DNA from 2 places in the Mediterraneibacter sp. HA8405 genome. Region 1 is predicted to be linked to the other one. Evidence: predicted binding sites of a transcription regulator. Region 1 holds the regulator's gene; the other holds the start of a gene.
What was found. The regulator NrdR, encoded in region 1, represses ribonucleotide reductase genes. The targets are predictions, from matches to a motif close to CACAANATNTTGTG.

Region 1 (15,496 bases):
CGGCCTGGGGCTTCGGGTAAGAGATTATGACAATTATTTCCTCAACCTGAACGGAAGAATATACATGGGAGGTTCCATTGCGTTCGCGCTGCTGGGGTGCGCTTTCCTGTATTATATGGCGCCCCGCTGGACGGACTGTTTCCTGAAGCTGTCCCGGGGCAAACGTGCAGTGATCTGTCTGGCGCTGACCTGTCTGGGAATAGCGGATGTTGTCTATACGATTCTGACGAAGATTTAGACGAGAGGAACAGTTGATTTTTTATGGAAATGATAGTACACTTCTAATAAAACGAAAAGACATACTGCCGCAGCAGGCAGAGGAATGGAGACGATTATGAAAAAACGAGTTGTATTGGCTCTGGGACACCGGGCCCTGGGAACGACACTCCCTGAGCAGAAGATTGCGGTAAAACATACTGCCAAATGTATTGCTGATTTAATAGAGGAGGGATACAAGGTTGCCATCACTCACAGCAATGCGCCTCAGATTGGGATGATTCATACAGCCATGAATGAGTTCGCGAAAAATCACACAGAGTATACGCCGGCGCCTATGTCTGTCTGCTCTGCCATGAGCCAGGGATATATCGGATATGACCTTCAGAACGGGATCCGCGAGGAACTTTTAAACCGCGGCATATACCGGACCGTAAGCACGGTTCTTACTCAGGTGGTGGTCGATCCTTATGACGAGGCATTCTATACCCCCACCAAGGTACTGGGCCGGTATATGAACGCAGAAGAGGCCAACGAGGAGCGCAAAAAGGGCAATTATGTAATAGAGGAGCCGGGAAAGGGCTTTCGCCGTGTGGTATCAGCGCCGAACCCGGTCAGAATCGTGGAGCTGGATGCGGTTAACGCACTGCTGGACGCGGATCAGATCGTGATCGCCGCAGGCGGCGGCGGTATTCCGGTACTGGAGCAGGACAATCATCTGAAGGGCGCCAGCGCGGTTATCGAGAAAGATCTGGCAGCAGGAAAGCTGGCAGAGGGCATTGACGCGGATATGCTTATTATTCTGACAAATGTGGAAAAAGTATGCATCAATATGGGGCAGCCGGACGAAGCGCCGCTTGGAGAGCTTACAGTAGAACAGGCAAAGGCTTATATGGATGAGGGACATTTCGGCATTTACAATATGCTGCCGAAGTTCAGGGCATCTGTTGAATTCGTAGAAAAACGTGAGGGCCGGAGCGCATATATTACTGCATTTGATAAAGTAAAAGAAGCGTTAAAAGGAAAAACCGGAACAGTGATTCGGTAATAATAAACTGTAAATGAAACTGATTTTTAAAATATGTACAGAGGCTGTTGCAATACGGCCTCTTTTTTGTTTATTTTTCAGGTTGATTTTTTGGAATATATGATGTAATATATGCATATGCTGGATATAGTTTTAAAAACTACTTGTTGCGATTCTGACATCATGGAGGTGTGTGGTTATGGAAAAAAAGAAACATATTAAAGATCCCGGCAGTGCAATTACACATTTTATCGGCATGCTGATGGCTATTTTTGCAGCGGTGCCGCTTCTGATAAAGGCTGCGAATGAACCGAGCCAGATTTATATTATTTCACTGACAATTTATGCGGCCAGTCTGATTTTACTGTATGCGGCAAGCACAACTTACCATACATTCGATGTTTCAGAGCGGGTAAATACGATTTTGAAAAAGATTGATCATATGATGATTTCCGTACTGATTGCAGGAAGCTATACGCCGGTATGTCTGATTGTGCTCAAGGGCAGAACCGGGCTGATACTTCTTGCTGTTGTGTGGTCCATCGCAATTGCGGGCATCATGATCAAAGCTTTCTGGGTGTACTGTCCGAAGTGGGTATCATCTGTTCTGTATATCGGAATGGGATGGACCTGCGTACTGGCATTTACCCAGATCCTCAATAATATGTCGCCGGCGGCTTTCGGATGGCTTCTGGCAGGAGGAATTATCTATACAGTGGGCGGCGTGATTTACGCGCTGAAGCTTCCGATTTTCAATAACAGACATAAGAATTTCGGCAGCCACGAGATTTTCCATCTTTTTGTGATGGGTGGAAGCGCCTGCCATTTTGTAGTAATGTATGCATTTCTTCTTCCGTAATCCGGCGGATGGGAACGGGAAGCCGGAAAATCCGTTATAAAGAAAAATACACGGGGCCGTGAGCTATTTGCTCATGGCCTCATGCTCTTTCCGGATTTCCTTGAAACAGTCCGGTGCTGTCCAGGAACTGTTTGTAGGTGTAAGGATTGCCTTGTAGGGGAAGGGACCTGCTCCGGTTTTGCGCAGGGCGGCGAGCGCCTGGTTTAACCGGCTGTCGTCAAGAAAGCAGAACACAAACATTGTGCCGGGCAGTTCTTCTCCTTCATAGGCGCCTTCCGCAGGAGCCATGTCCCTGATTCCTGCAAGTACGCCCAGAGGCTGGTTATAATTTTCACGGGCAACGCGCTTCAGGCGGATATGAAGAGGAAACAGCGCCATTTCGATTTTCAGGAGCGTGTCCTTCTCCGGCGGATTAAAAAGTAAAATTGTTTCTTTCATAAAAATTGAATTCTCCTGTTTTTCATAGTTTACGATTGTATTTTAGCGCAGGTACATGGAAAAGGAAAGAGTGATTTGAGGATTGGAACCTGTTTCCTGTTTTCCGCATATAGTATCAGTGAGAAACCGTATCCTGCGTGGAGGAAGGCATATGAGGATCTGTGAGCTCAGGGACAAAGAGGTTATTAATGTCTGCAGCGGCAGAAAGCTGGGCTGCGCAATGGATGTAGAGATCAATGTATGTACAGGAGAGGTGGAGACCCTTATTGTACCCGGCCCGGGAAAGATCTGCGGCTTTTTTGGAACAGACTGTGAATATGTCATTCCCTTTTGCTGTATCCGCAAGATCGGGCCGGATATTATACTTGTGGAGATACAGGAAGAAAAGTTTTTGCAAAAAATCTAGGGGTTGTGTATAATAGAGGAAACTTATGGGAAGAAACAAAAGGCAGGGAAAGCCGGCCAAAACAGAAAGGCGGAAGAGAATATGAGATGTCCATATTGTGGAAACCCGGATACAAAAGTAATAGACTCAAGACCAGCGGAAGATAAGTCCTCTATCCGCAGACGGCGTTCATGTGATGAGTGCGGAAGACGGTTTACAACATATGAGAAAGTGGAGACGATTCCTCTGATTGTAATTAAAAAGGACAATAACCGTGAACAGTATGAGCGGGCCAAGATCGAGCACGGTGTGTTAAGCGCCTGCTACAAGCGCCCGGTTTCGGCGCAGGCCATACAGAAGACGATTGACGCCATAGAGCTGGAGGTTTTTAACAGGGAAGAAAAGGAAATTCCAAGCAGCGTAATCGGCGAGATTGTCATGGAGAAGCTCAAAGATCTGGATCCGGTGGCTTACGTCAGATTTGCTTCCGTGTACAGAGAGTTCAAAGACGCCAATACATTTATGGACGAGCTGAAGAAGTTTCTTCAGTAGCAGAGGAGCGGACGGAAAATGCGTACGTATAAGCTGACAATCGCATATGACGGCACCCGCTATCAGGGCTGGCAGCGGCAGAGCAATACGGAGAATACCATTCAGGGGATTCTGGAAGACGCTGTGATGAAAGAAACGGGCCGCAGGACTGAAGTCAACGGATCCGGCCGGACAGACGCCGGTGTGCATGCCCGGGGACAGACAGCCAGCATTGTTCTTCCGGGAAAGATCATAAGCGAAGACTTTACCGCAGCTCTGAATGAGAGACTTCCGGCAGACATCCGCGTCCTGCAGACGGAACTTGTGAAAAACGGGTTCCATGCCAGAAAGAGCGCGGTGGGAAAAGTATATGAATATCACATCGATACAGGAGAAAGGCCGGATGTATTTACCCGGCGGTTCAGCTTTCATTTCCCGCGCCGTCTTGACCTGGAAGCCATGAGAGAGGCGGCAGGGTATCTGACCGGAACCCGTGAATATGCCGGTTATACAGATAAAAAGGACGAAAAGTCCACACGACGTACAATTTATGATATAATGATCAGCGGACAGGGCAGCAGCGTTGTCATCGAATATGACGGGACAGGCTTTCTCTATCATATGGTGCGGATTCTTACAGGAACACTCCTGGAGACCGGCGCCGGAGAGCGGAAGCCGGAAGACGCGGCGGCGGCTCTGCGGACAAAGAACAGGCAGCAGGCGGGGTTCCTGGCCCCGGCGCAGGGGCTGTTTCTGCGGGAGGTTCGCTATAACTGAAACAGAGACAGGTAGCAGAGTTATCTGTCTTTCGTTTTTTTATGCGGTTCGGCATGACGTACCATATGGCAGAAAGCTTCCGGTATGTGAAAAACCGCGGAGAAGACTGCCGGACAGGCCGGCAGTGTCGGAAAAAGGAGGTCCAAAACCGGACTTTCCCGTGCGAAGGAGGGAACAGATGAAATTAATATCATGGAATGTAAACGGAATCCGGGCATGTGTTCAGAAAGGGTTCCTTGATTTTTTCAAAGAAGCGGATGCAGATATTTTCTGTATTCAGGAAACGAAGATGCAGGAGGGACAGCTGAAGCTTGACCTGGACGGATACTGTCAGTACTGGAATTACGCGGTGAGGAAAGGGTATTCCGGAACAGCGGTATTTACAAGGAAGGAACCGCTGTCCGTATCATATGGCATCGGAATTGAAAAGCACGATCAGGAAGGCAGAGTCATTACCTGTGAGTTTGAGGATTTCTATTTTGTTACAGTATATACGCCAAACTCTCAGAATGAGCTGGCAAGGCTGGATTACCGTATGGAGTGGGAGGATGATTTCCGGGCTTATCTGAAAAAACTGGAAGAAAAAAAGCCCGTGATTGTTACGGGAGACATGAATGTGGCCCATAAAGAAATTGACCTGAAAAATCCCAAGACAAACCGGAAAAACGCCGGGTTTACCGATGAGGAGAGGCAGAAGTTTACAGAACTTCTGGATGCGGGATTTATCGATACGTTCCGCTATTTCTATCCGGACGCGGAAGGCATTTATTCCTGGTGGTCATACCGCTTCAGCGCCCGGGCCAAAAACGCGGGATGGCGCATTGACTATTTCTGTGTGTCTGAGTGCCTGAAAGACAGGCTGGCAGACGCAAAGATTCTTACAGATGTAATGGGCTCAGACCACTGTCCGGTGGAACTGGACCTGAAATGACAGATAGATCAGAATGATAGAAAGAGCAGGAGGATGAGAAACATGACAAAGATTGATATTATTTCCGGCTTCCTCGGAGCCGGAAAAACAACACTGATTAAAAAACTGCTTTCTGAAGCGTTTACAGGGGAGCAGGTTGTGCTGATTGAAAACGAGTTCGGTGAAATCGGCATTGACGGCGGCTTTCTGAAAGAGTCCGGCATAGAGATCCGGGAAATGAATTCCGGCTGTATCTGCTGCTCTCTTGTAGGCGATTTTGGAAAATCGCTCCGCGAAGTGGTAGACACCTATCATCCGGACCGGATTCTTATTGAGCCTTCCGGTGTGGGCAAGCTGTCTGACGTGATCAAGGCCGTTCAGGACGTACAGAACGAAATCGATGCGGAACTCAACAGCTTTACAACCGTTGTGGATGTAACAAAATGCAGAATATACCGGAAGAACTTCGGAGAATTCTTCAGTAATCAGATCGAATATGCGGGCGCGGTAATTCTGAGCCGTACAGATAAGGCAAAACCGGAGAAAATCGAGGAAAGCGTGGCTCTTCTGCGGGAGCTGAATGACAAAGCGCCTTTTGTTACCACTCCCATCGCGCAGCTGCCGGGAGAAAAAATCCTGGAAACCATGGAATCCGGAAAATCTCTGGAAGAAGAGCTTCTGGCGGAGGCAGCCTGCCCGGTATGCGGACATGTTCACGATCATGACCACGATCATCATCACGAAGATCACGAACATCATCATCACGATGACCATGATCATGACCACGACCATCACGGCCATGACGACCACGATCATCATGACCACGACCATGATCATGACGACCACGATTATGACCACCATGATCACGATCACGGAGAATGCGGCTGCGGCCATGACCATCACCATCACGATCATGAAGGCCATCATCACGCAGATGACGTGTTTACAAGCTGGGGCCGGGAGACAATCCGTACTTTTGACAAAGAAGGAATTGAAACAATTCTGAAGCGTCTTGAAACAGAAGAGGAGTTCGGCAATGTTCTGCGCGCCAAGGGCATGGTTGCAGGCGCTGACGGAAAATGGATCTATTTCGATATGGTGCCGGGCGAGCATGAAGTGCGGGAAGGCGCGCCGGAGTATACCGGAAGGATCTGTGTGATCGGAGCGGAACTGAACGAACAGAAGCTGGCGGAGCTTTTCGGGCTGGCTTAAATGATCTGCCGCCGGGGGGAGCTTAAGCGCCCCACAGCGGATGTGAAAAGACGGGAGAGAGAAAAAAATGGAACCAAATGTAATGGTATATCTGATGACAGGATTTCTGGACAGCGGAAAAACCCAGTTTCTGAAGTTTACACTGGAGCAGGATTATTTTCAGATTGACGGAAAGACGCTCCTGATTCTCTGCGAGGAAGGGGAGGAAGAGTATAATCCTGTGGAAATGCTCAGATATGGAGTAGTGATCGAAAAGGTGGAAGATCAGGAAGAACTGACGGAAGAATATCTGGAAGAGCTGAACCGGAAGCATGAGCCGGAACGTGTTGTAATTGAGTACAACGGTATGTGGAAGGTCAGTGATTTTGAGTCTATGAAACTGCCGGAGGGGTGGGCCATCGAGCAGAAGCTGACCACGGTGGACGCCAGTACATTTCAGATGTATCTGACAAATTTAAAACCTCTGTTTGTAGAAATGGTGCGGGGAGCGGAACTGGTGCTCTTTAACCGGTGCGAGGACCTGAAGCCTCTGCCGGGCTACAGGAGAAGCGTAAAAGTCGTAAGCCCCCAGGCGGAAGTGATATTTGAGGACGAGCAGGGAGAGATTGACAATATTTTTGAAGATGAAGTGCCTTATGACCTGAAGGCGCCGGTTATTCAGATTGCCAGAGAAGACTATGGCATCTGGTATGTGGATATGATGGAGCATCCGGAGCGGTATAAGGGAAAGACGGTGGAGTTCACCGCGAAAGTCTTAAAGCCCAGATCATTTCCTTCCAAAGTCTTTCTGCCCGGCCGTATGGCTATGACCTGCTGCGCGGATGACACCACATTTCTGGGATATGTATGCAGAAGCGCCTATGCGCCGAAGCTGAAAGCGGGACAGTGGATCACCGTCCGGGCGAAAGTCAGATATGCGAATGTATCAGTGTACCAGGGAGAAGGACCTGTGCTGGAAGCGGAAAATATCGAGCCTGCTGAGCCGATTGAAGAGCTGGTATATTTTAATTAACTGAGTTTCTGTGAAATGCGTATTCCAGAAGGAAGGAGATGCTGATATGACGAAGATGCGGTTTTCCTGTCCCCTGTGCGGCGCCGGACAGGAAGCGGATAATATGAATGAAGGCGTTTTTTGCCCTTATTGCGGCGCATATATAGATATAGCACGATATTTTGGCAGACCGGGTATGGATAAAGGAAATACCTCATCAGGCATAAGGATACGCGGGAGCGCGGAAGGAGAAAATGATCGCAGCAGAATGACCGTAGTGTATGCATCGCCGGATGTAATGATGCGCAGAAGCAGGGAAAGAGAATGTGAAAAAAATCCAGTAAAGGATGAAGGGGAAAGTAAGTACTTTAAACCGGCCAGCATGTTCCCGCTGGATGGTTCTCCTTCTTCTGCGCCGCAGTCATCGGAAAACCATGAAAACCCGGAAGAAAAAATTGCCGAGAATTCAGATACAAAAGGCAGCAGGCCATATCCATTTAATTACTCAGGAGCTTCATCGTACATTGGAAACTTCGGAACAGTGGAAAATTCCTGGAAGAATCCACCGGCAACGGCGGAAGTTTATGCATCTCCGAGGATACAGGAGGACAGGAAGCCCCGGAGGAAAGGCTTTTTCTCTTTAAGGCGGAGCAGGAATAAAGATGAAAAGTAGTATGGAAAGAACAAAGTGTTTGTTTCATTTAAGATCATGTGTGTGGGAGATTACCCTGGCGTGCTGCTTTTCCTGCCGGTATTGCGGATCGAAAGGCGGAAAAGCCAGGGAAAATGAACTGACCACGCAGGAGTGTCTGCGCGTAGCGGAACAGCTGTCCAACCTGGGCTGCCAGAGAGTGTCCCTGATCGGCGGGGAAGTTTTCATGCGGCCGGACTGGCCTGCAATTGTGCGCGCGTTAACGGAGAGGCAGATCCGGGTATCTGTGATTACCAACGGCTATCTGTTTTCCGGAGGTATGATCACCCGGCTGAAAGAGGCAGGGATCGAGTCGGTGGCGGTATCGCTGGACGGTCCGGAAGAGATTCATGACAGGTTCCGTCAGTCCGGCAGTTACCGCCGGGCAGACTCTGCCATTGATGTTTTAAGCGGCAGCGGTATACCGGTTTCTGTTATTACAACGTTACACAGCGGGAATGTGCCGTATTTGGAATCTTTTTATCAGTATCTGCTGACAAAGCATATCGCGGCATGGCAGCTGCAGGCGTGTTCGCCTATGGGGAATGCCGCAAATGGCGGAATGGATTACCGTTTTGACTGCAATACAGTGATTGATTTTGTGGAAAGTAAAATGTTTGAGGCGCCGTTTATGATGGGGGTTGCCGATAATATCGGGTATTTCACCGGAGCGGAAGGATATCTGAGGGGAAATTTGAGCGGAAACGCTTACTTTCGGGGCTGCAGCGCGGGACTGGATGCGATCGGGATTGACAGTGTGGGAAATGTCCGGGGCTGCGAGGCAATGTATGACTCCCGCTTTATTGAAGGCAATCTGAGAGAGAAAAGCCTCAGGGAGATCTGGGAATCTCCGGATGCATTTGCTTATAACAGGAAGTTCCGGGCGGAAATGCTGACCGGAGCATGCGGCAGCTGTCCGTATGGATCCCGGTGCGCCGGGGGCTGCCGGTCTTATAATTATTTTACACATGGAAAATTGTATGAATCATTCAATTGTGCGAGAAATAGCCGGGAGAATGATGTATAATCAATATCAGTATGAAGAGGAGGTATCTGTTTATGGAAAAGAAGTATGATGTAATTGCGCTGGGAGAGCTTCTGATTGATTTTACAATGAACGGACAGAGCGATCAGGGCAATAATATGTTTGAGGCATGTCCGGGCGGGGCGCCCTGTAATGTTCTGGCCCTGCTTAATAAAATGGGCAAGAAGACTGCTTTTGTAGGAAAGGTGGGAGAAGATCAGTTCGGCAGACTTTTAAAAGAGACAATTACAGAAGCAGGCATAGATGCCTCCAATCTGAAAATGGACAGCGAAGTCAACACCACGCTTGCCTTTGTGCATACCTTCCCGGACGGAGACAGAGAGTTTTCTTTTTACCGCAATCCGGGAGCTGATATGATGCTTGCAGAAGATGAAGTGGATCCGGCGTTTATCGGCCAGACCAGGATCTTTCACTTCGGCACATTGTCCATGACCCATGAAGGCGTAAAGGCGGCGACAAAGAAAGCGGTGCAGGCGGCAAAGGCGGCCGGATGTCTGGTTTCCTTTGATCCGAATCTCAGACCGCCGCTCTGGAGCTCCCTGGATCTGGCAAAAGAGCAGATGGAGTATGGCTTTGGCGTATGCGATATTCTGAAGATTTCGGATAATGAGATTCAGTTTGTATCTGGAAAAGAGGATTATGATGAAGGAATTGCGTACCTGCAGGAGAAGTATCAGATTCCGCTGATCCTTCTGACCATGGGAAAGGACGGAAGCCGTGCGTACTATAAGGGAATGCGGGTTGAAAGACCGGGATTTTCCGTAAAGACCATTGAGACGACCGGAGCCGGAGACACGTTCTGCGGAAGTTCGCTTAATTATATCCTTGAGCATGACTTTGACAGTCTGACCGAAGACGAACTGGGAGAAATGCTTACATTCGCAAACGCGGCGGCGGCTATCGTAACAACCAGAAAAGGAGCAATCCGCGCAATGCCCGCGAAAGAAGAAGTGCTGGAGATGATTCAGGACTGACGGATCTGAATTTATCGGGGACATGGGGCTGAAGTAAAGAAGATCCGAAAATGTCATAATACGAAGCGAGAGTGAATCGTATTCGGAGAGCAGCTGCGGAAAATTCCAGCTCCGTTCCGCGCAATAAATAAAACTACAAAACCCTGAGCACAGGCTAAAAACAGGATTTTCAATGGAAACTTACGTTACGTTCGGACAGCTCCATTGAAAATCCTAACGCCTGTACTCAGGGTTTTAAGTTTTATTAAATCACGCTTCAAGTCGCCGGAATTTCCCGCAGCCGCTCTCCGAAAGGCGCATCCTGTCGTCCGTATTCCGCCATTTTCTGCTCTCATCCCGCCGGCACTTAGAGCGCGTCCTTTGCGCTCTTATGTACCGCTGCGCCGCGTCCGAGCGAAAGCGCGCTCTCCGGCACAATCCCCGGCCTCCCCGGCGGACATTTCTCCCCTCACAAATTCAGATTCTTAAAGGCCTCCGCAAACGCGTTGTTCAGCGGCTGGTCTGCCTCTTTGGCCTGTTTTCTCATGTATGCGGCTACGTCCCGTTTGTTTCCGCCTTTCCCTTCTTTCTTTTTGCGCTCCTGGAAGGCAGAGAGCTTTTCTTTGTGTCCGCAGGAGCAGACAAATCGCTGGGCATCGCCTTTTCCTACCAGTTCCATTTTCTTGTGGCAGACCGGGCAGCGGGCGTTGGTACGGCGGGATATGGTTTCCCGGTAACCGCATTCCCTGTCCTGGCAGACAAGCATTTTCCCGTGCTTTCCGTTTACTTCCAGCATCAGTTTTCCGCACTGGGGGCACTTGTGCCGGGTCAGGTTGTCGTGCCGGAAGGCGCCGTCTGCGTCTTTGATCTGCTGAATCAGGCGCCGGGTGTAATCCTGGATTTCTCCCATGAACTTCCGGTCCGAGTCTTTCCCACGGGAGATGGCCTGCAGGCGGAGCTCCCACTGGGCGGTCAGTTCCGGACTTTTCAGATCCGGCGGCACCAGGGACAGCAGCTGTCTGCCCTTTGATGTAATATGGATTTCGTTCCCTTTCTTTTCCATGAGAAAGCTGTTGAACAGTTTTTCTATAATATCCGCGCGGGTGGCAACCGTTCCCAGGCCGCCGGTGTCTCCCAGAGTGCGGACAATGGTTTTGTCCTTGTTTTTCAGATATTTGACAGGGTTTTCCATTGCGGCGATCAGCGTGCCCTCTGTAAAGTATGCAGGCGGTTTTGTGGCGCCTTTTGTGATGGAAAGGGCAGTAACCGGAAGCGTGGCTCCGGGTCGGAGGGAGGCGGTGTCCAGATTGCCCGGGATGCCCCGGCCCTGGCCTGCCGTAAAGTCATCTGCACCGTCCCTGCCGGAAAATTCGATGTCATCCTCGTCTTCTATGTTCTGCCAGTCTGAGTCATATACCTGACGCCAGCCGGGATTCTTTATGACGCTTCCCTTTGCCGTGAATCTTTCGGTTCCGATCATGCCGGTGACGGAGAGCTCTTCCGACTCACAGGCCGGGGAGAGAACCGCCAGGAACCGGCGGACTACCATGTCATAGATTTTGCGCTCATCAGAGGACATATTTTCCAGGCGCACATATTCCTCGGTGGGAATGATGGCGTGATGATCCGATACTTTTGCGTTGTTTACAAAAGACTTTGACGGGCGGATGTCCTGTCTGGCCAGAAGGGCCGCGGTTTTCCGGTATGGCCCGACAGCGCAGGCTTCCAGGCGCTCTTTTAATGTCCCTACAATATCCGTTGTAAGATACCGGGAATCCGTCCGCGGGTAGGTAAGAACTTTGTGGCTCTCATACAGACGCTGCATAATATTCAGCGTTTCTTTTGCTGAAAAACCGAATCTCTGATTGGCCTCCCGCTGAAGGGCAGTCAGGTCGTAGAGGGCCGGGGACCAGCTTTTTTTCGGCTTTTTTGTCACTTCTGTAATCTTCAGCCGCTTTTCCGCATTTTTATAAATGGATTCGATCCGTTCTTTGTCAAATGTCCGGGAGGACCGGGAGGAAGCGTCTGTCCAGACAAAGGAAATGCCTCCTGCGGCGGCTTTCAGTCCGTAGTACGGCTTTGGCACAAAACTGCGGATTTCCTCTTCACGGGCAGCGATCATGGCCAGGGTGGGAGTCTGGACCCGCCCGCAGGAAAGCTGGGCGTTGTATTTACAGGTCAGAGCCCGGGTGGCGTTGATGCCGACCACCCAGTCGGCCTGAGCCCGGGCAACCGCTGCATGGTACAGATTTTCATAGTCTTTTCCGGGTCTTAAGTGGGCGAAGCCTTCCCGGATGGCCTTGTCAGTGACAGAGGAAATCCAGAGACGTTTTACCGGCTTTCTGCATCCGGATTTTTCCAGGATCCAGCGGGCTACCAGTTCCCCTTCCCGGCCGGCGTCTGTGGCGATTACCACATCGGCCACATCTTTGCGGGAAAGCAGATCTTTTACCGCGTTATACTGCCGGGACGTCTGGCGGATGACAACCAGCTTCCAGTTTTTGGGCAGCATGGGAAGTGTGTCCATGCTCCATGTTTTATACTGTTCGCCGTACTGCTCCGGGTCTGCAAGGGTTACCAGATGGCCCAGAGCCCAGGTGACAATGTAGTCTTTGCCCTCCATACAGCCGGCTGATTTCTGACCGCAGTGGAGCACGCGGGCAATGTCCCGGGCAACGGAAGGCTTTTCAGCGATTACAAGATGTTTCATAAATAAAAAAGCTCCTTTCGTAGAACGATATTTTATAATATATTGCTTTTTCAGAATAATTCCGCAGCAGATACTCTGTTCTGCTGCGGAAACTGTCAGATGCTGTGGAATCCTTTTCCGATAATTTCACTTGTATTTGAGATCAGAATAAATGCGTCCGGCTCCTCGTTTTTGATAAAATTCCTCAGTTTTACGGCCTGCACCCGGTTCAGAGCGGTCAGGATCAGATATTTGTCCTTCCCGGAATACGCGCCTTTTGCAAGACATACGCTGGCGCTTCGCCCCAGAGTGTGAACGATAAAATCACAGATCGGTTCCGGATGGTCGCATACTACATTGAAATATTTTGAAAGATTGAAACTTTCGATAAAGTTGTCAATCATAAAGGAGCGGATCGCAAGGCCCAGGAATGAATAAAGGCCTGTCTCAATGTCAAATACAAAGAAGCTGGCGGTTGTAATGACCGCGTCCGAGATCATCAGTGCCCGTCCGATGTCAAAGCTGGAATATTTCTTCAGGATCATGGCAATAATATCTGTCCCGCCGCTGGAAGAGCCGATATTAAAGAGCACCGCGCTGCCAAGAGCCGGAAGAGCAATAGCAAAACAAAGTTCCAGCATGGGCTGGCTGGTCAGAGGTTCTGACAAGGGCCACAGACGTTCCATGACGGAGAGGGCAATGGAAAGAAGGATGCTGCAATAGGCTGTTCTGGCAGCAAATTCCTTTCCGAGAATAATCAGCCCTGCGATCAGAAGAATCATACTTGCCACCAGGTTGAAATCTCCTGCCGACATCAGGCCTGTTTTGGCTACAAGCACAGCCAGACCGGTAATTCCGCCAAAGGTAAAATTATTGGTAAATTTGAAAAAATATGTTCCGAATGCCATGAGAAGGGTGCTGGCAGTCAGAAGAAAAAAGTGTTTCAGATTCCATTTCATCTTATGTCTCTCCCTCGCTTTAAAATTCTATTCGAATTGTAATCTCTGGAATATAAAAAGTCAACGCATTAAGCCAATCTGACAGGGAAATACTATGTGTTACAGCTGGTACATGTGCAGCGGCAGACGCGGGCTGACATGTACAGTCGATAATATTTATGTTTCTGAAAAGGAGGCACATATGGACCGACAATTACCGATTCGGGATATATTTGCAAGAGAAATTCTTGACTCCCGGGGCAATCCCACGCTGGAGGCAGAAGTTCTGGCAGGGGAGGATATTGTAGGCAGGGCCGCGGTCCCCTCGGGCGCTTCAACAGGCAGATACGAAGCCCTGGAACTGAGAGACAGAGAGAAAAGATACGGAGGCCGGGGCGTGGAGCGGGCGGTGGAAAATGTTAACAGTATTCTGGCCCCTGTAGTGATCGGAAGAGATGTATTTGATCAGGAAGGGCTGGACCGGGCTCTGATCGAGGCGGACGGTACAAGGGACAAAAGTAATCTGGGTGCAAATGCTATTCTGGGGGTGTCCATGGCAGCCGCGCATGCCGCGGCAGAAGCGATGAAAGTCCCGTTGTACAGATATCTGGGAGGCGTGAGGGCAAAACAGATGCCGGTTCCCATGATGAATATCATAAACGGAGGCGTACATGCAGACAATTCTCTTGATATTCAGGAATTTATGATCGTACCTGCGGAGAAGGAGGGGTTTCGGGAGCAGCTGAGGGTTTGCGCAGAAGTTTATCACTCTCTGAAGTCTTTGTTAAAAGACAGGGGGCTTCACACATCTGTAGGAGATGAGGGGGGCTTTGCGCCGGACTTTAAAGATACCAGGGAAGCGCTCCGCACCCTGCGGGACGCGGTGGAAAAGGCCGGATACAGAATGGGACGGGACATCCGCATAGCGCTGGATGTGGCCGCTTCGGAACTGTACGACCCGGACAGAAAAGTATACTGCTTCCCGGGAGAAGGGAGAGAGAAAGGGGAGAAAGTAATCCGGACTACAGAAGAAATGACGGACTATTATCTGGATCTGATTTCTGAATTTCCGATCTGTTCTATTGAAGATCCGCTGGATGAGGAGGACTGGGACGGCTGGAGCGCGCTGACGGGAAAAATCGGAGACAGAGTTCAGCTTGTGGGAGATGATCTTTTTACTACAAATGCAGAACGTCTGGAAAAAGGCATCCGCCTGGGAGCCGCCAATGCGGTTTTAATAAAGGTCAATCAGATCGGTACGCTTACCGAGGCTTTTGAGACGGTGAAGCTGGCTCAGGAAGCCGGGTATAATACTGTGATTTCCCATCGGTCCGGAGAAACGGAAGACACGACAATTGCGGATATTGCCGTAGCCTTTAATGCCGGGCAGATCAAGACAGGGGCGCCCTGCCGGTCTGAGCGGGTGGCCAAATATAACCGGCTGCTGCGGATTGAGGAAGGCCTTATAAAAGAAGGAATGAAAAAGACGGTAAATTGACTGCGGACTTAGGTTCTGTTATAGCAGAACGGGATTGACAAAGGAAGGAAGGTTCTGTAATATTGTACTAAATATATAGTACAATATTCGCTCCGTAATTTCCGGGGCGCGGCAGAGCCTTTTTTGCCGCGGGGAAGTCTTTCGGCTTTCCACGGATCAGACTGTCGGTCAGATCAGGAAAAAGGGCCTGCAAGGAGGAGGAGAACATGAATACGGAACAGATGAGTTCAGAAAAGTACGGTGCCGGGAACATTTCTTATGAGAAGCTTTCCAGAAAAGCGCTGTACTGCATGTATGCATCCGGGATTGTGACAGGAGCTGTGCTGCTGTTTATTA
Region 2 (15,496 bases), 1.5 Mb from region 1:
GAACTTCCTGAAAGGTTTCACCCCCGTCATATGTGACATACAGCGTCTCATCCTGTATATAATATGTCATCTCTTTATCCGACTGGAATTTATAATGCTGGGTCTGCGGCATATTCGCCTCCTCCTGATACTCCGGAGTCATAATCTGATACTGAACAGGCCGGAGTTTCTCGGCAATCTGCCATGTGTTCCAGTCCGTCTGCTCCCAGCGGAGCACCATCTGTCCGGTATATACTCTCCGTTCATTTGTCTGCATCAGTTCCAGGTTGTACATAACCCCGTTATTCGCGCTGGCAGCATAAACCTGATAGTCCAGCTGAATATAGGGTTCCTCCAGGTCTGTAAGGATTTCCGCCGAAGTAATTTCCGCTTTCTCAATCCGGTAATTATAGGGTACAGTCCAGCCCTCCAGATCAGAAAAATATTCTCCGAACCATTTTCTGCTGATCGTCTCCAGATCATCTGACATGCAGTCTACCGTATCTCCTACAATTGACGCCGGAGAGAAAAGAGACCATACAAACTCCCGGAATCCGGCTCCGAGAAAAAGAGCGGCGAGAAAAATTGCTGCCCCAATAAGAATCGGTTTTCCCACTCCACTTTTCAAATTGCTGTCACCTGCCTCTTGTCTTACATTTGTAAGATTATAATATGCCAAAACGCTTCTCCTGTCAACAGACATTTTCTGTCCGGCTCAGCCTTTCAGTCCCCTGGCCTGCCGGTCCACAATATGTTTCCTCCCTGCTGTTCACTAGACTTTTACATGGCTTATTATACTCTTACTGCTAAAAAAATCCAATCGGGAACAGAAAAACAGGCATAGATAATGATTCCCAGTATCTACACCTGTTCCATTGTGAAATTTCATCCCGATTTATTTCATTACGATATTGATAATCTTCTTCGGAACATAGATCTCTTTGATCACGTTTCCTGTCAGCTTGTCAGCAATCGCTTCTTTTCCGGCAGCAATCGCCTCATCTTTTGAAGCCTCGGCAGAAATGCTGATGACAGCTTTTGTCTTGCCGTTAATCTGTACCGGAATTTCGATCTCGTCATCCTTCATCTCGTTCTCATCATAGGTCGGCCAGCCTGCCTTGAAGACAGTCTCACTGTGGCCCAGCTGCTCCCACATCTCTTCTGCGAAATGCGGCGCAAACGGAGAGATGAGCACTGCGATGGTCTCCAGCGTCTCTTTATCGATGCCGCCCTCTTTCTTGGCAACCTCGATGAACTTGTTGTTGTACTCCATGAAGCCGGAAATAACGGTATTCAGGCTGAAGCTCTCCAGACGGCTTGTGATATCATAAACCATTCTGTGACGAAGTTTAAGCATCTCCTTAGTCGCCTTGATATCTTTGTCTTTGCTGTCCTGGAGCAGATTCCAGAGACGTTTCAGGAAACGGTTGACGCCATCGATTCCACGGTCATCCCACTCGGCATCCAGCTCCGGCGGTCCTACGAAAAGTTCATACATTCTCAGGGAGTCGCAGCCGTAATCGCGTACAAGGTCGTCCGGCGAAACCACATTTCCCTTGGACTTACTCATCTTGATCCCATTCTTTCCTGTGATCATTCCCTGGTTGAACAGCTTGTGGAACGGCTCGTCAAAGTCGATCACACCGATGTCATACAGGAACTTTGTATAGAATCTGGAGTACAGAAGATGCAGTACCGCGTGCTCCACGCCGCCGATATACATATCTACCGGCAGGTATTTGTCCGCCTTTTCTCTGGAGACCAGTTCTTTATCATTGTGATTGTCCACATAGCGCAGGAAATACCATGAAGATCCTGCCCACTGAGGCATTGTATTCGTCTCTCTCCTGGCCGGTTTTCCACATACCGGGCATGTACAGTTTACCCATTCGTCAATCGCCGCAAGCGGTGACTCGCCGGTTCCTGTGGGCTCGTAAGATTCTACCTCCGGAAGTGTAAGCGGCAGCTCTTCCTCCGGCACCGGCACACATCCGCAGTCCGGACAGTGAATGATCGGGATTGGCTCGCCCCAGTAACGCTGACGGGAGAATACCCAGTCGCGGAGCTTATAATTCACTGTCGCACGTCCCAGTCCTCTCTCCTCGATGATGTGCGGAGCTTCTTTTTTCAGCACGGCTGACTCCATGCCGTTCCACTCGCCGGAGTTGATCATTGTTCCGGCGGCCTCTGTATATGCCTCTGTCATATTCTCGATCTCTTTGCCGTCTTTCGCGATGACCTGAACGATCGGAATGTCAAATTTCTTTGCGAATTCAAAGTCACGGTCGTCATGAGCCGGCACGCACATGATAGCTCCTGTACCGTAATCGGCAAGCACATAATCGGACAGCCAGATCGGCGTCTTCGCACCGTTTAACGGGTTGATCGCATAGCTTCCCGTAAATACACCTGTCTTCTCTTTGTCCTGCATACGGTCTACGTTTGATTTCATGGACGCTTCGTAGATGTATTTCTCTACCGCGTCTTTTGTCTCCGGTGTAGCGAGAGATTTCGCAAGCTCGTGCTCCGGTGCAAGTACCATAAATGTTGCGCCGTAAAGCGTATCCGGTCTTGTCGTATATACCGTGATCTTCTCATCTCTTCCCTCAACCGGGAAATCAACCTCAGCGCCGTAGGATTTTCCGATCCAGTCTGTCTGCATCTTCTTAACTTTCTCCGGCCAGTCCAGCTTATCCAGGTCATTTAACAGACGGTCTGCGTACTTTGTGATGCGGAGCATCCACTGACGGAGATTCTTCTTCGTCACTTCCGCGCCGCAGCGCTCACATTTACCGTTTACAACTTCCTCATTTGCAAGACCTGTCTTACAGGACGGACACCAGTTGATCGGGAACTCCTTCTCATATGCAAGGCCTGCCTTGAACATTTTTACGAAGATCCACTGTGTCCATTTGTAGAAATTCGGATCTGTTGTATTAACTTCCATATCCCAGTCGTAAAGCGCTGCGATATCATTGATCTGTTTCTTGATGTTTGCCACGTTCTCAGCTGTGGATTTTGCCGGATGAACGCCCATCTTGATGGCATAGTTCTCAGCCGGAAGTCCGAAAGCATCCCATCCCATCGGATGGATGATATAGTAACCCTGCTGAAGTTTATAACGGCTCCACACATCGGAGATCACATAGCCTCTCCAGTGTCCGACATGAAGTCCGTTTCCTGACGGATACGGGAACATATCGAGACAGTAGTATTTCTCCTTCTCTTTTCCGGTTTCATCCACTTTCGGATTAACCGGATTCTCTTCCCATCTCTCACGCCACTTCTTTTCAATGGCTCTGTGATTGTACACAATTTTTGTACCCATCTGATTATTCCTCTCTTTCTCATTCTGACGCATAAAGAAAGCCTTTTCACTCTGATCACTCAAGAGACGAAAAGGCTTATTTTCCGTGGTACCACTCTCATTCATCTGACTGAAGTCAGATGCACTCATTGATTCTGTAACGGGAATTCCCGCTTCCGCCTACTCTTCATTCAGCAGAAGAACTCCAAGACCAGTTCAGAGTTTACGCTGCTGCCTCGCACCTCCCGACAGCTCTCTGGAAACGATACGCTCCTACTACTTCTCTTCTTTGTCTTTAAAATATACTCAATCATTATAAAAAGAACATTAAAATAAGTCAAGAGGTTTCTGATTCGGAATCCCGGGATTTGCGGATAATTTACATTCCGCGCTTCACTTTCGGCTCCCACGGAATAATCCCTCCGCTCTTCAGGCTTTTCTTTACATCAATCACTCTCTGATTGGAAGAGCCCCGGAAGGCAAGCCGGATATCTTTCAGAGCCGCTACAAACCGGCCGTCTACCAGCACATCGATCATAGACAGCATTTCATCGGTATATTCGCATCTTGCGCGGCTATCCGCCCGCAGTTCTTTATCAAACAGGTACCCGCTGTAACACCATATGTCTTTCCCGGGATATCTCTCTTTCACTTCCCGCAGCAGCCCCACAAGTACTTTCTGATTCACGGGTTCAAAGGGCTCCCCGCCCAGAAGGCTCAGGCCGTTAATATATCCGGGAGCAAGCGCATCTAAAATCTCCTGCTGCGTCCTTTCCGTATACTCCTGGCCGTACCGGAAGTCCCAGGTATCCTGGTTGAAACATCCCGGGCAGTGATGGGTGCAGCCGGAAACAAAAAGCGAAACCCTGACGCCTTCCCCGTTGGCTATATCGTATTTTTTTATTTCACCATAATGCATACTTTTATTCTCCTGGCACTTCATTGATATGTTTTTCTGCATCAGCCCGAAAAAATTCAGAAAAACAGCCGCCCTGCCCGTCAGGGTCCGGAGCGGCTGTTCCTGTAATTCTGCTGTCAGCTATACCGGACGTACAGCGTTCTCACAAATGCAGCCCGATTTATAAATGAAGCACTCTTTCTTTAATCTCCTGGGTTCTTCCCTGGTTCCAGAACTGTGTGCCGATATAACCGCAGGTACGTCTTGCTACGTTCAGCGTATTCTGATCCCGGTTGCCGCAGTGGGGGCATTCCCATTCCAGTTTGCCGTCCTCGGTAGTTACGATCTGAATCTCACCTTCATAACCGCAGTTCTGGCAGTAGTCGCTCTTTGTATTCAGTTCCGCATACATGATATTGTCATAAATAAAGCGGATCACCTGAAGAACTGCCGGAATATTGTCTTGCATGTCCGGAACTTCCACATAACTGATCGCTCCGCCTGTGGAAAGCGCCTGGAACTGCGACTCGAATTTCAGTTTGGAAAAGGCATCAATCTCTTCCCCTACAAATACATGATAGCTGTTGGTAATATAGCTTTTATCTGTAATTCCCGGTATAATGCCGAAGCGTTTCTGCAGACATTTCGCGAATTTGTAAGTTGTGCTCTCAATCGGAGAGCCGTAAATGCTGAAACCAATGTTTGTCTCCTTCTTCCACTGGTCACAGGCATCATTCATATGCTGCATTACAGACAGCGCAAATGGTGTTGCCTCCGGATCCGTATGGGATTTTCCGGTCATGTATTTCACGCACTCATACAGTCCTGCATACCCCAGAGAAATCGTGGAATATCCTCCATAAAGAAGTTTGTCTATTGTCTCTCCTTTTTTCAGCCGTGCCAGTGCGCCGTACTGCCAGAGAATCGGAGCCGCGTCGGAAAGGGTTCCCTTGAGTCTCTCATGCCTGCACATCAGTGCACGGTAGCACAGATTCAGCCTTTCGTCAAAGATCTTCCAGAACTTCTCCTCGTCTCCGCCGGAAGAAAGCGCTACGTCCACAAGATTGATGGTAACAACGCCCTGGTTGAAGCGCCCGTAAAACTGATACTCGCCCTTCTCATTTTTCCAGGGGCTGAGCGCGCTTCTGCAGCCCATTACCGGGAAGCAGTTGCCTTCTTTAAGCTCCTTCATCTTCTTTTCGGAAATATAATCCGGCACAAGACGTTTTGCCGTACATTTGGCCGCCAGCTCTGTCAGATAATAGTAGGGGCTTCCCTCTTCAATATTATCTTCCTCAAGCACATAAATCAGTTTTGGGAAAGCCGGGGTTACCCACACACCCGCTTCATTTTTCACGCCCTGATAGCGCTGTTTGAGGGTTTCCTCAATAATCATGGCAAGATCTTTCTTCTCCGCCTCGCTCTTTGCCTCGTTGAGATACATAAATACGGTAAGGAAAGGCGCCTGTCCGTTTGTTGTCATCAGGGTAATAACCTGGTATTCGATTGTCTGGACGCCTTTTGTAATCTCTTTTCTCAGTCTTTTTTCTACGATTTCGTTAAGAACATGTTCCGGATATTCAATTCCTGCCAGTTTCATCTCATCCTTAACTTCAGCCCGGATCTTGTCTCTTGACACCTGAACAAAAGGAGCCAGATGTGTCAGGGAAATGCTCTGTCCGCCGTACTGATTGCTGGCAACCTGAGCAATAATCTGAGTAGCAATATTGCAGGCTGTTGAAAAACTGTGCGGCTTCTCAATCATGGTTCCGCTGATTACCGTGCCGTTCTGAAGCATATCTTCCAGATTTACGAGATCACAGTTGTGCATATGCTGGGCATAATAATCCGAATCATGGAAATGAATAATTCCCTCTTTATCCGCCTCTACAATATCTTCCGGAAGCAGCATTCTCTGTGTCAGATCGCGGCTGACCTCTCCTGCCATGTAGTCTCTCTGCACACTGTTCACCGCAGGGTTTTTATTGGAATTTTCCTGCTTTACGTCCTCGTTATTGCACTCAATCAGAGAGAGGATTCTGTTGTCCGTAGTATTTGCCCGGCGCACCAGGGATCTTTTATAACGGTATCTTACATATCTTCTTGCAAGATCAAAAGCCCCCGTCGCCATAATCTGATTTTCCACCATATCCTGTATCTCTTCCACAGATACAGCACGGTTCAGTTTATTACATTTAAACTCTACATATTCTGCAATGTCCTCAATCTGAGAATCGGTCAGGCTTCTGCTCTCTGTAGAGGTGTCTGCTTTTGTAATCGCAATCACAATCTTTTTGATGTCAAATATCTCTTCAGAGCCGTTTCGCTTTATAATTTTCATTCTCCGTTCTTCTCCTTCTCCATAATCTGCTGCGGCATAAATATTGTCCGCTGTTCGCCATAGCCGTCTGGAATCTATTCTAATACAAAATATAGTATATTGCAATCCCCAAAACACATGATCATGTATTTTCAGAACGAGAATATTTTATTCCGTACATTATCACGAAAAGATACTTTTTCATTTCGGTTTTTACGCAAAAGAAAAAGAAGGAGAAATTTTTCAGGCAATTCAGTCAAAACTTCCCCTTCTTCCGGTTCATTTATTTTTTTCTGTATTCAATTGTTCTTAATTCTATTTATTTCGACTGCTTCAGCCTTGTAAAGTAATCTCTGGATTCCCGTACCACTACACCGCTCAGTGCCAGAAGAGCGATCAGGTTCGGGAACGCCATCAGCGCGTTAAAAATATCTGCAATATTCCACACAACCGCAACTGTCATGTAAGGCCCGATAAATACGGCCAGAATATAAAGCCAGCGGTATCCCTTTACAACAGCCTTCTTCCGGTTAAACAGATATTCCACACAGCGCTCGCCATAGTAGTTCCAGCCCAGAATCGTAGTAAATGCGAAAAATACCAGACAGAGCATCAGCGAGAATGAAGCTACAAATGCCGGGAACGGCAGCGCCTGCTGGAATGCAGCCATAGTAATCTCAACGCCTTCCAGATCCGGATTCAGCCATGTGCCTGCAATCACAATGGAAAGCCCGGTCATCGTGCAGATTACGATCGTGTCAATAAATGTTCCTGTCATAGATACAAGTCCCTGACGGGCAGGTTCTTTGGTCATTGCCGCAGCTGCCGCGATGGGAGCGCTTCCCAGTCCGGATTCATTGGAAAAGATTCCCCTGGCAACACCTTTCTGCATGGCCACTACCATAGATCCCATTACACCTCCTGCCAGAGCGCTTCCTGTAAATGCAGATTTCACAATGGAAACCAGCGCGCCCGGAACAGCCGGAAGATTGGTAACAATGATAGTCACACCCAGTGCTACATACAGAACCGCCATAAACGGCACCACTACCTCGGACACTTTTGCAATACGTTTAATACCGCCGATTACAACCAGTCCTACACAGAGTGTCAGAAACAGACCGGTTACTACGGTTGCCACAGAATAATCTCTGCCAAAAGCTGTAAACAGCACATGAGACGTTTCCGGATCAAAAAAATCTTTGACCGCGGAAGCAATACTGTTTACCTGAGTAAATGTACCGATTCCAAACAGTCCCACACATGCTCCGAAAAAGGCAAAAATCTTCGCCAGCCATTTCCAGTTCTTTCCCATGCCGTTCTCTATGTAATAGAACGGACCGCCAAGCACGTGTCCTTCTTTATCAATAGTACGGTATTTGATTGCCAGCAGGCCTTCCGCATACTTTGTGGCCATACCGAAAAACGCGGCCACAACCATCCAGAACAGCGCGCCCGGCCCTCCGGCGGCAATCGCCGTTGCAACACCGGTGATATTTCCCGTTCCGATAGTAGCGGAAAGAGCGGTGCACAGCGCTCCAAAACTGGTAACTTCACCTTCGCCGTCTTCTTCATTTTTCACCATGAATTTGAATGCTTTGCCAAGATGCCTTATCTGTAAAAGGCCCAGGCGAACTGTGAGAAAAATTCCCGTTGCCATAATGAGACAGATCAGCGGCAGCCCCCACACCGCCTCATCAATCACTGTGATAATTTTGTTGATTTGTTCAAACATTCCTTTATACCTCCATCCTTTTGCCTGAGAGACTCGCGGCCCGACCGTAAGATATGGACAGTCAGCCGCTTACACCTTCGGCGCTCTTTTCTACAAAGAGACTCTCCTGAGTAATTTTTCCTGTGTTTTTACACAGCGTAGTATAGGATATCACTTTTTTCGCAGAAAGGCAACAAGAAATAGCTGAAACAAAAGGCACCCGGATTAACCAAGTGCCACATCTAAAATCATCATCAATGCAAATCCTGCAGCGACTCCGATTGTACTTATATTGGAATGTTCCCCTGTCTGCGCCTCCGGAATCAGCTCTTCCACCACCACATAGATCATGGCCCCGGCAGCGAAGGACAGCAGATAGGGCAGAAGAGGAAGGACCAGCCCGGTAAGAAGAATCGTAATCAGCGCCGCCGCAGGCTCCACAATTCCCGACAGACTTCCGTATGCAAACGCCCTGACTTTCGAGAGGCCCTGACTTTTCAGCGGCATGGATATAATGGCCCCTTCAGGGAAATTCTGCACGGCAATTCCAATGGAAAGCGCAAAAGCACCGGCGAGCGTCATCATAGTGTTTTCTGATAAAACTCCTGCAAAAGTCACTCCTACCGCCATGCCTTCCGGTATATTGTGCAGGGTAACCGCAAGGACAAGCATGGTGGTTTTTTTTAAATGGGCCGGCATGCCCTCCGGCTTTTCCTCGGTAAAATGAAGATGGGGCGTCAGTGTGTCCAGGAGCAGCAGAAACCCCATCCCAAGCAGGAATCCGGAAGCCGCCGGAATCCATGCTGCCGCTCCCCGCTCAGATGCCATATCAATGGACGGGATCAACAGCGACCATACAGAAGCCGCCATCATCACACCTGCCGCAAAGCCCAGCAGGAATTTCTGCAGCCGCAGATTCATTTCCTTTTTCATAAAAAATACCATAGCCGAGCCCAGAGTGGTCCCGGCAAATGGTATTAATATTCCTAATAACGTATTCTGATTCATTTTTCTTCCTCCAGATTTCAGGCAATTCTCATCACTGTTTTATCATATGCATCAGAGGAAGCTGTTGTCAATATTTTCCGGCACAGAACTGTATGCCGGATTTTAACATCACACTTTTGCCGCAAGCTCCCGGCCCGCGCTGCGGCATTCTTCCAGCGCGTCATCATCGGGGGCCTCATTTGCAATGATGCCTTCCTCACGTACAAGCACTGCGCCCGCATTTTTCATGCGTTCTGCCCAGTCCCGCATCCATTCTCCGTCTCCCCAGCCATAGGAGCCGAACAGAAGAATTGTTTTTCCGGACACAAGAGGCTCCAGAGCTTCTACAAAAGGTTCCATCTCTGTTTCTTCCAGCTGCTCTGCCCCCATAGACGGGCAGCCCAGTGCAAATGCGTTCCCGGATGCCAGTGATGCCGGATCTGCGGCAGATACTTCCATCAAAGCCGCTTCCTGCCCTGCCGTGCGGATTCCTTCCGCTACCGCCTCTGCCATAGCCTGGGTATTTCCTGTTCCACTCCAGTATACAACTGATACGCTCATTATTTCTTCCTCCGTTTCTGATCAGAGAGCAATCTCCCGGATGCTCTTCCCTGTTAAAAATTCATTTACCGCACAGTTTTTTGCACGGTCGTACTCCTTGAAAGTCATTCTCGCCCAGGCAAGATCGCTGTACACTTTCCAGTATCCGATCATCAGATATTTTCTTCCTTCATTTTCAATAAATCCTCTGACATCCTCAACCGGGTATCCGAGAAATGCCCCGATCTCATGGGGGAAGCCCATTCTTTTTCCGGAACAGTCCCGTACTCTCTCTGACAGACGGACAAACATTTCGTTCAGCTCCATACCCCCGTATCCGTACTCTCTGAGAAGTGAATGAACTTCTGCTCCGGAGAGATACCGCTCCATCTGACCGGGTCTGTAGAACAGAACCAGACACTTTCCGTCTGATACGGAAAGCATATGCCAGGAAATATTCATACCACCGAAGAGTTCCGGAAGGGTACCGCACAATTCTTCATCCATTGTAATAACGCAGGACACTTTCAGACCTTTCAAAAAGGGCGCGCACTGCAGTGCAATCTGAAATCCAAGACGAACCCTCTGATTTCTGTTTTTCAGATAATATGACAATACTTCTTTCGGCATAATCTCCTCCTATATTTTGAGAATGATTTTCAATTGAGTAAATACTATCATATTTGCTCTGTTATTTCAATGCATATTTTGAAAACTTTTCTCATTTAATAAGTTCGTTACTTCAGAATTATAAACTTCAGAGAATTTTCCGGCAGAAATTTTATATCAGCTGTCCTGTATTATTTTCGCCAACATTTTTCTTTTTTATCCTTTTTTTAGTTGTTCCACCGTAGGCTTTAGTGTATAATGATTTTAGATATTTGAGAGGTGAAAAGTCTCAAACAATACATACATAAAGGAGAGATTCGCCATGGTAAATTTAATAACAGGCCCGAGAGGCAGCGGAAAAACACAGCAAATGATTGATCTTGCAAACGAAAAGGTGAAAACTTCCAATGGAAACGTAGTATTCATCAAAAAAAGCCACAAGGATACATACACGGTAGATTTTAATATCCGCGCAATCCGTATGGCAGATTATCCTGATATTCTCACCCTTGAAGAGTTCGTAGGATTCCTGTACGGCATGGTAGCCGGCAATCACGATATCGAGACCATTTTTATCGACAGTGTTCTGAAACAGGCTAACATTACACTGGAAAGCCTTCCTGTTTTCCTTCAGAAATTAAACAAGATTTCCTCTGAAAACAATATAGATTTCTATCTCAGCATCGGAGCTGACAAGAAAGATATTCAGAATATAGATTCCTCTGATTTCAATGTAATCAGCTGAATTTAAAGAATAAAGGGGAGGCGTCCGTTATCTGTTTTACTGCAGATAACGGACGTCTCCCCTTTTTCGATTTCCGCATGTGCCGGACTATACCTCGCCGCCGTCTCCGGACTGATCTGTACCACTCTCTTTTTGTCTTTCCACTCCGTTTAAGGACAATACAGTATTGGTCTGCTCTCCTTTTCTGTACTCTATTGTCACTTCATCTCCCACATCATACCGGATAATATCTATAAAATCCGTTACCGGAATGTCAAAAATCTCCCCGGAACCTTCCACCATAACATAAAAATGTGAATTTCCGTCCACAACGCCCTGAGCGATCTTTGCAATCGGCGCTTTGACTGTCAGAATATCACGGGTATCTTCCACTGCACTGCTAATGCCGTTTTCATACATCAGATCAGTATATGCTTCCTCGCACTCACTTACTGTGTCTCCCACTGCCACAATCTGATATTTCTGTACATTTACCATGGCGTACATTTTCACCAGCCCCGCATCATCCTTCAAAGCGATAAAATACGTAGGCTCCCCTGAAATATTCAGTAGCAGAGGAAATGTAGCCTTATATTTCAGATTCTGTACCTGGCCTTCCGCCGAAGACATGGCTGAATCTTCTGTAGCCCCTTCCACTTCATAGAACCTTGTCTCCATGGTCCGCTGGTTCATAAGAACGAAACCTACATTGGACTGATCCCCGGTAATAGACGTGACTCCGGTATACACCCACACATCATCATCAATAGCTAGGTAATTGTAGCCGTCTGTCGTTTTCAGACAGTCCTTCTGACCAAACACACTGTTAATAAAACCATGCTTGAGCGTTCCATAATAATCATACAGCTCCACAAGCAGATCTGCCGAATAGGCTCTGTCGATCCACTGAGGCGCGTCTTCTATCGCATAATCCTGCGTCTCTCCGGTAATGGCATTGCAGAGAACCACCCGTCCGATTGTCTCCCCGCCGAACAGACCGATATTGAATTTTTTCACAGGACAGATCCAGTAGGGCGTTCCCTCTTCGTCAATCTCAAAACTCAAATCATTGAAAATATACGTCGGATATTTAAACCGGAGATGTCTGTAAATGTTTCTGTTAAAATGATCGCTGGTCGTATACTTCATTCCCTCGTCCAGTTTTACAAGCTCCGTATTCTGGGTTGCCATATCAATTTTAATGTAGGCAGGAATCCCCTCTCCGTTATTGTTGAACCATTTAATGATATCGGCATATTTCAGAGGCGACACCCGGACGGGACGATCCTGATAATTAATCTGAGAATACAGTTCATCCACTTCAAACTGAGATACCATATCAACCATGCTTCCCATCTTCCGGTTTCCGAGAAGTGTGGCGGAATCCCGGTCAAGGAGCGGAATCTGATCAAAGGATAATTCTTCAATGTCTGTTGTAAACTCCCCTGTCTCCACTTTCATAAGCTGCTGATATTTTTTCGCATTTATCACCGGAGATGATAAAAGCAGTCCCACAAGAAAAATCAGAACAAGGAGCAGCAGAACTGCCAGAATTCCTTTCAGAACTCCGGAGTTCTTCAGTTCTTTCAGGTCATAATACTTCAGCTCTTCTTTTTTTACATAAGAAACCGTAAAAAAAACTGCAGCGAGCACAACAACTACTATCAGAAAAAACCAGAAATCCATGGAATGAATATTCAGCGCCGGAAGCGCCGTATAATAATAAATGCCCAGCGCGCAGAGAATTACAACTGCGGCCAGCAGTCTGCTCTTTACTTTTTTCATAAACCTTTTCCTTTCATTTTACTGCTGTCAGAATCTTCTTCTCCAGAGATCCGGGGACAAAAGCAGAAGATAAGGGAATATTTCCAGTCTTCCCACCAGCATGTCAAAGCAGAACACCAGCTTGGACAACGGGGAGAACATATGGAAGTTTTCTACCGGCCCCACTTTGGAGATACCTGGACCTACATTGTTTATTGTTGTCAGAACACCGCTGAATGATGTAGCGAAATCGAAATTATCAATGGCTACAATCAAAACGGATATAACCAGTATAAAAATGTATGCGGCAAAAAATGTATTGATTCCCTTCATCGTGTCATTGTTTACCTTTTTTCCGTTAATCTTCACCATAGTAACCACATTCGGATGAAGGATTTTTCTGATTTCCTGTCGGATGGATTTACACAGAATCACAAAACGGCAGACTTTAATTCCCCCGCCGGTAGAACCTGCGCAGGCGCCGATAAACATAACCGTCAGGAGGACTACTTTTGACAATTCCGGCCATAGCTCATAATCCGCCGTATAAAATCCGGTTGTCGTAATAACCGAAGCCACCTGAAAAGCTGCATAACGGAAAGCGTGAAATACATTTTCATATATGTTCAGAATATTGACGGTAATTATCGCAATTGCTGCCGCGATAATACCCAGGTAAGCCCTCAGCTCTTCATTTTTCAGCGCGCTCTTCCAGTTCTTAAGGAGCAGAAGGAAATAAAGATTGAAGTTGATTCCGAACAGAATCATAAATACAGTAATCACTCCATCTATATATGCGCTGTCGTAAAAGGCAACACTGGAGTTTCTGTTGGAAAAACCTCCCGTACCCGCCGTGCTGAAAGAATGTACGAGTGCGTCATACAGATTCATGCCGCCAAACATCAGAAGAACCACTTCCACCGCAGTCAGGGCAAAATACATCTGGTAAAGAATCCTGGCTGTACTTCTTGCCTTCGGCACAAGCTTGTCCGCCTCGGGTCCTGGAACTTCCGCGCGCATAAGAGGCATGGCGTTCTCATCGTCCAGAGAAGTAACCATCATAACAAACACCAGCACACCCATACCGCCGATCCAGTGGGTAAAGCACCGCCAGAAGTTAATCCCCCTGGGCAGGGATTCGATTTCCCGGAGAATGGTGGATCCGGTCGTCGTAAAGCCGGATACCGTCTCAAAAAATGCGTCCACATAATTCGGAACAGTCCCTGAAATAACAAAGGGCAGCGCGCCGAAAAGAGACCAGAGAACCCAGGCAAGCCCTACAACTGCAAATCCTTCTTTGCCATATATCCGGTTGTTCTTTGGCTTTCTCCTTCCTAAAACCAGATAAATCACGCCCAGAACCGCAGCTACAGCCAAAAAGGAAATCCCTGTTTTTTCACCGTAAATCAGTGATACAACAGCCGGGATTAAAAGGAGGGCGCCTTCGACGCCCAGCATTTTCCCTAATATGTATATAATCATTTTTTTATTCATCGTTTCTGCCTCTCACCTACATCAGAATATCGACGATATCCTCGACATGAGGCTCCATTGTAACAACAATCACACTGTCGCCTGCTTCGATGCAATCATCGCCGTTTGGTATAATAATCTGGTTTTTCCTCGCAATACAGGCTATCAGATTATTGGACCTGAGCTGCAGATCTTTAAGCGGAACCCCCGTATACCGGGTGGAGGATTTTACGATGAATTCGAGAGCCTCAACTTTCTCATCTACAAGCTGATACATTGTCTCAACATTGGCGCTGCCCTGTGAATTCTTTCTTGCCCTCACATAGCTTAAAATAGAATCCGCCGTGGCAGCTTTTGCCGAAACGACACTGTCTATGCCGAAATCCTCAACAATGTACGCCCGCCTGTCTTCGTTGATTTTAGTAATGATCTTTCCGATCCCCTGTTTTTTGGCAAACAGAGACACAATAATGTTCTCCTCATCCATTCCGGTCAGAGCCACAAAGGCATCTGCGTCATCTGCCCCTTCTTCAATCAAAAGATCATGGTCGGTGGCATCTCCCTGAATAATAACTGCTTTCGGAAGCAGCTCACACAATTCTTCACAGCGCGCTTCATTTCTCTCAATAATTTTCACCTGCATGCCCAGAGCACAGAGTTGTTTTGAAAGATAATAAGCCACTCTTCCTCCGCCGCAGATAATTACCTTTTTGATCTTCTCTTTATGATTCCCGTGCATTTTAAAAAACCGTTCAATCTCCGCATGCGATGCGGTAATATGAAGTCTGTCGCCGGCACGAAGCACATAATATCCGTCCGGGATAATCACTTCATCACCATGCTCTACGGCGCATACCAGCACCTGTACCTGAAACCGGTCATACATCTCAGCCAGAGATTTTCCCACAAGCCTGCTCTGTGCACAGACCGGAAACTCGATCAGCTCAACCCGGCCCTTTACGAAGGTCTCAATCTTACTGGCATCCGGGAAAAGCAGAAGCCGGCTGATCTCATTTGCTACGATCAGTTCCGGATTAACCGCCATGCTCAGATGCAGATCCTCTTTAAGAAGTCCGATCTGTCTGTAATAAACCGGGTTTCTCACCCGGGCAATTGTATGCCTCGCTCCCAGCCTTCTCGCGATCAGACAGCTGAGCATATTGCATTCATCTGCCGATGTA

Region 2: a site for NrdR is predicted at 6,609-6,622, ahead of nrdD (anaerobic ribonucleoside-triphosphate reductase). Genes of this name have one in related genera too.

What each region holds. Positions count from the first base shown of each region.
Region 1 is NZ_CM148758.1:3,081,933-3,097,428, reverse strand. It holds gene AC0QUU_RS14570 (DUF975 family protein) at 1-238, shown strand, start outside; gene arcC (carbamate kinase) at 335-1,264, shown strand; gene trhA (PAQR family membrane homeostasis protein TrhA) at 1,443-2,102, shown strand; gene AC0QUU_RS14555 (DUF3783 domain-containing protein) at 2,166-2,540, opposite strand; gene AC0QUU_RS14550 (YlmC/YmxH family sporulation protein) at 2,692-2,946, shown strand; gene nrdR (transcriptional regulator NrdR) at 3,028-3,477, shown strand; gene truA (tRNA pseudouridine(38-40) synthase TruA) at 3,496-4,233, shown strand; gene AC0QUU_RS14535 (exodeoxyribonuclease III) at 4,412-5,164, shown strand; gene AC0QUU_RS14530 (CobW family GTP-binding protein) at 5,207-6,355, shown strand; gene AC0QUU_RS14525 (TIGR03943 family putative permease subunit) at 6,423-7,367, shown strand; gene AC0QUU_RS14520 (hypothetical protein) at 7,414-8,019, shown strand; gene AC0QUU_RS14515 (radical SAM/SPASM domain-containing protein) at 8,021-9,064, shown strand; gene AC0QUU_RS14510 (carbohydrate kinase family protein) at 9,097-10,056, shown strand; gene AC0QUU_RS14505 (DNA topoisomerase III) at 10,505-12,745, opposite strand; gene AC0QUU_RS14500 (YitT family protein) at 12,841-13,683, opposite strand; gene eno (phosphopyruvate hydratase) at 13,865-15,160, shown strand; gene AC0QUU_RS14490 (PH domain-containing protein) at 15,367-15,496, shown strand, end outside.
Region 2 is NZ_CM148758.1:1,624,570-1,640,065, reverse strand. It holds gene AC0QUU_RS07625 (WD40/YVTN/BNR-like repeat-containing protein) at 1-658, opposite strand, end outside; gene leuS (leucine--tRNA ligase) at 875-3,307, opposite strand; T-box leader at 3,367-3,585, opposite strand; gene nrdG (anaerobic ribonucleoside-triphosphate reductase activating protein) at 3,666-4,205, opposite strand; gene nrdD (anaerobic ribonucleoside-triphosphate reductase) at 4,366-6,525, opposite strand; gene AC0QUU_RS07605 (alanine/glycine:cation symporter family protein) at 6,824-8,239, opposite strand; glycine riboswitch at 8,242-8,358, opposite strand; gene AC0QUU_RS07600 (ZIP family metal transporter) at 8,444-9,226, opposite strand; gene AC0QUU_RS07595 (flavodoxin) at 9,335-9,766, opposite strand; gene AC0QUU_RS07590 (DUF3793 family protein) at 9,788-10,375, opposite strand; gene AC0QUU_RS07585 (hypothetical protein) at 10,677-11,099, shown strand; gene AC0QUU_RS07580 (CvpA family protein) at 11,187-12,863, opposite strand; gene AC0QUU_RS07575 (TrkH family potassium uptake protein) at 12,891-14,336, opposite strand; gene trkA (Trk system potassium transporter TrkA) at 14,353-15,496, opposite strand, start outside.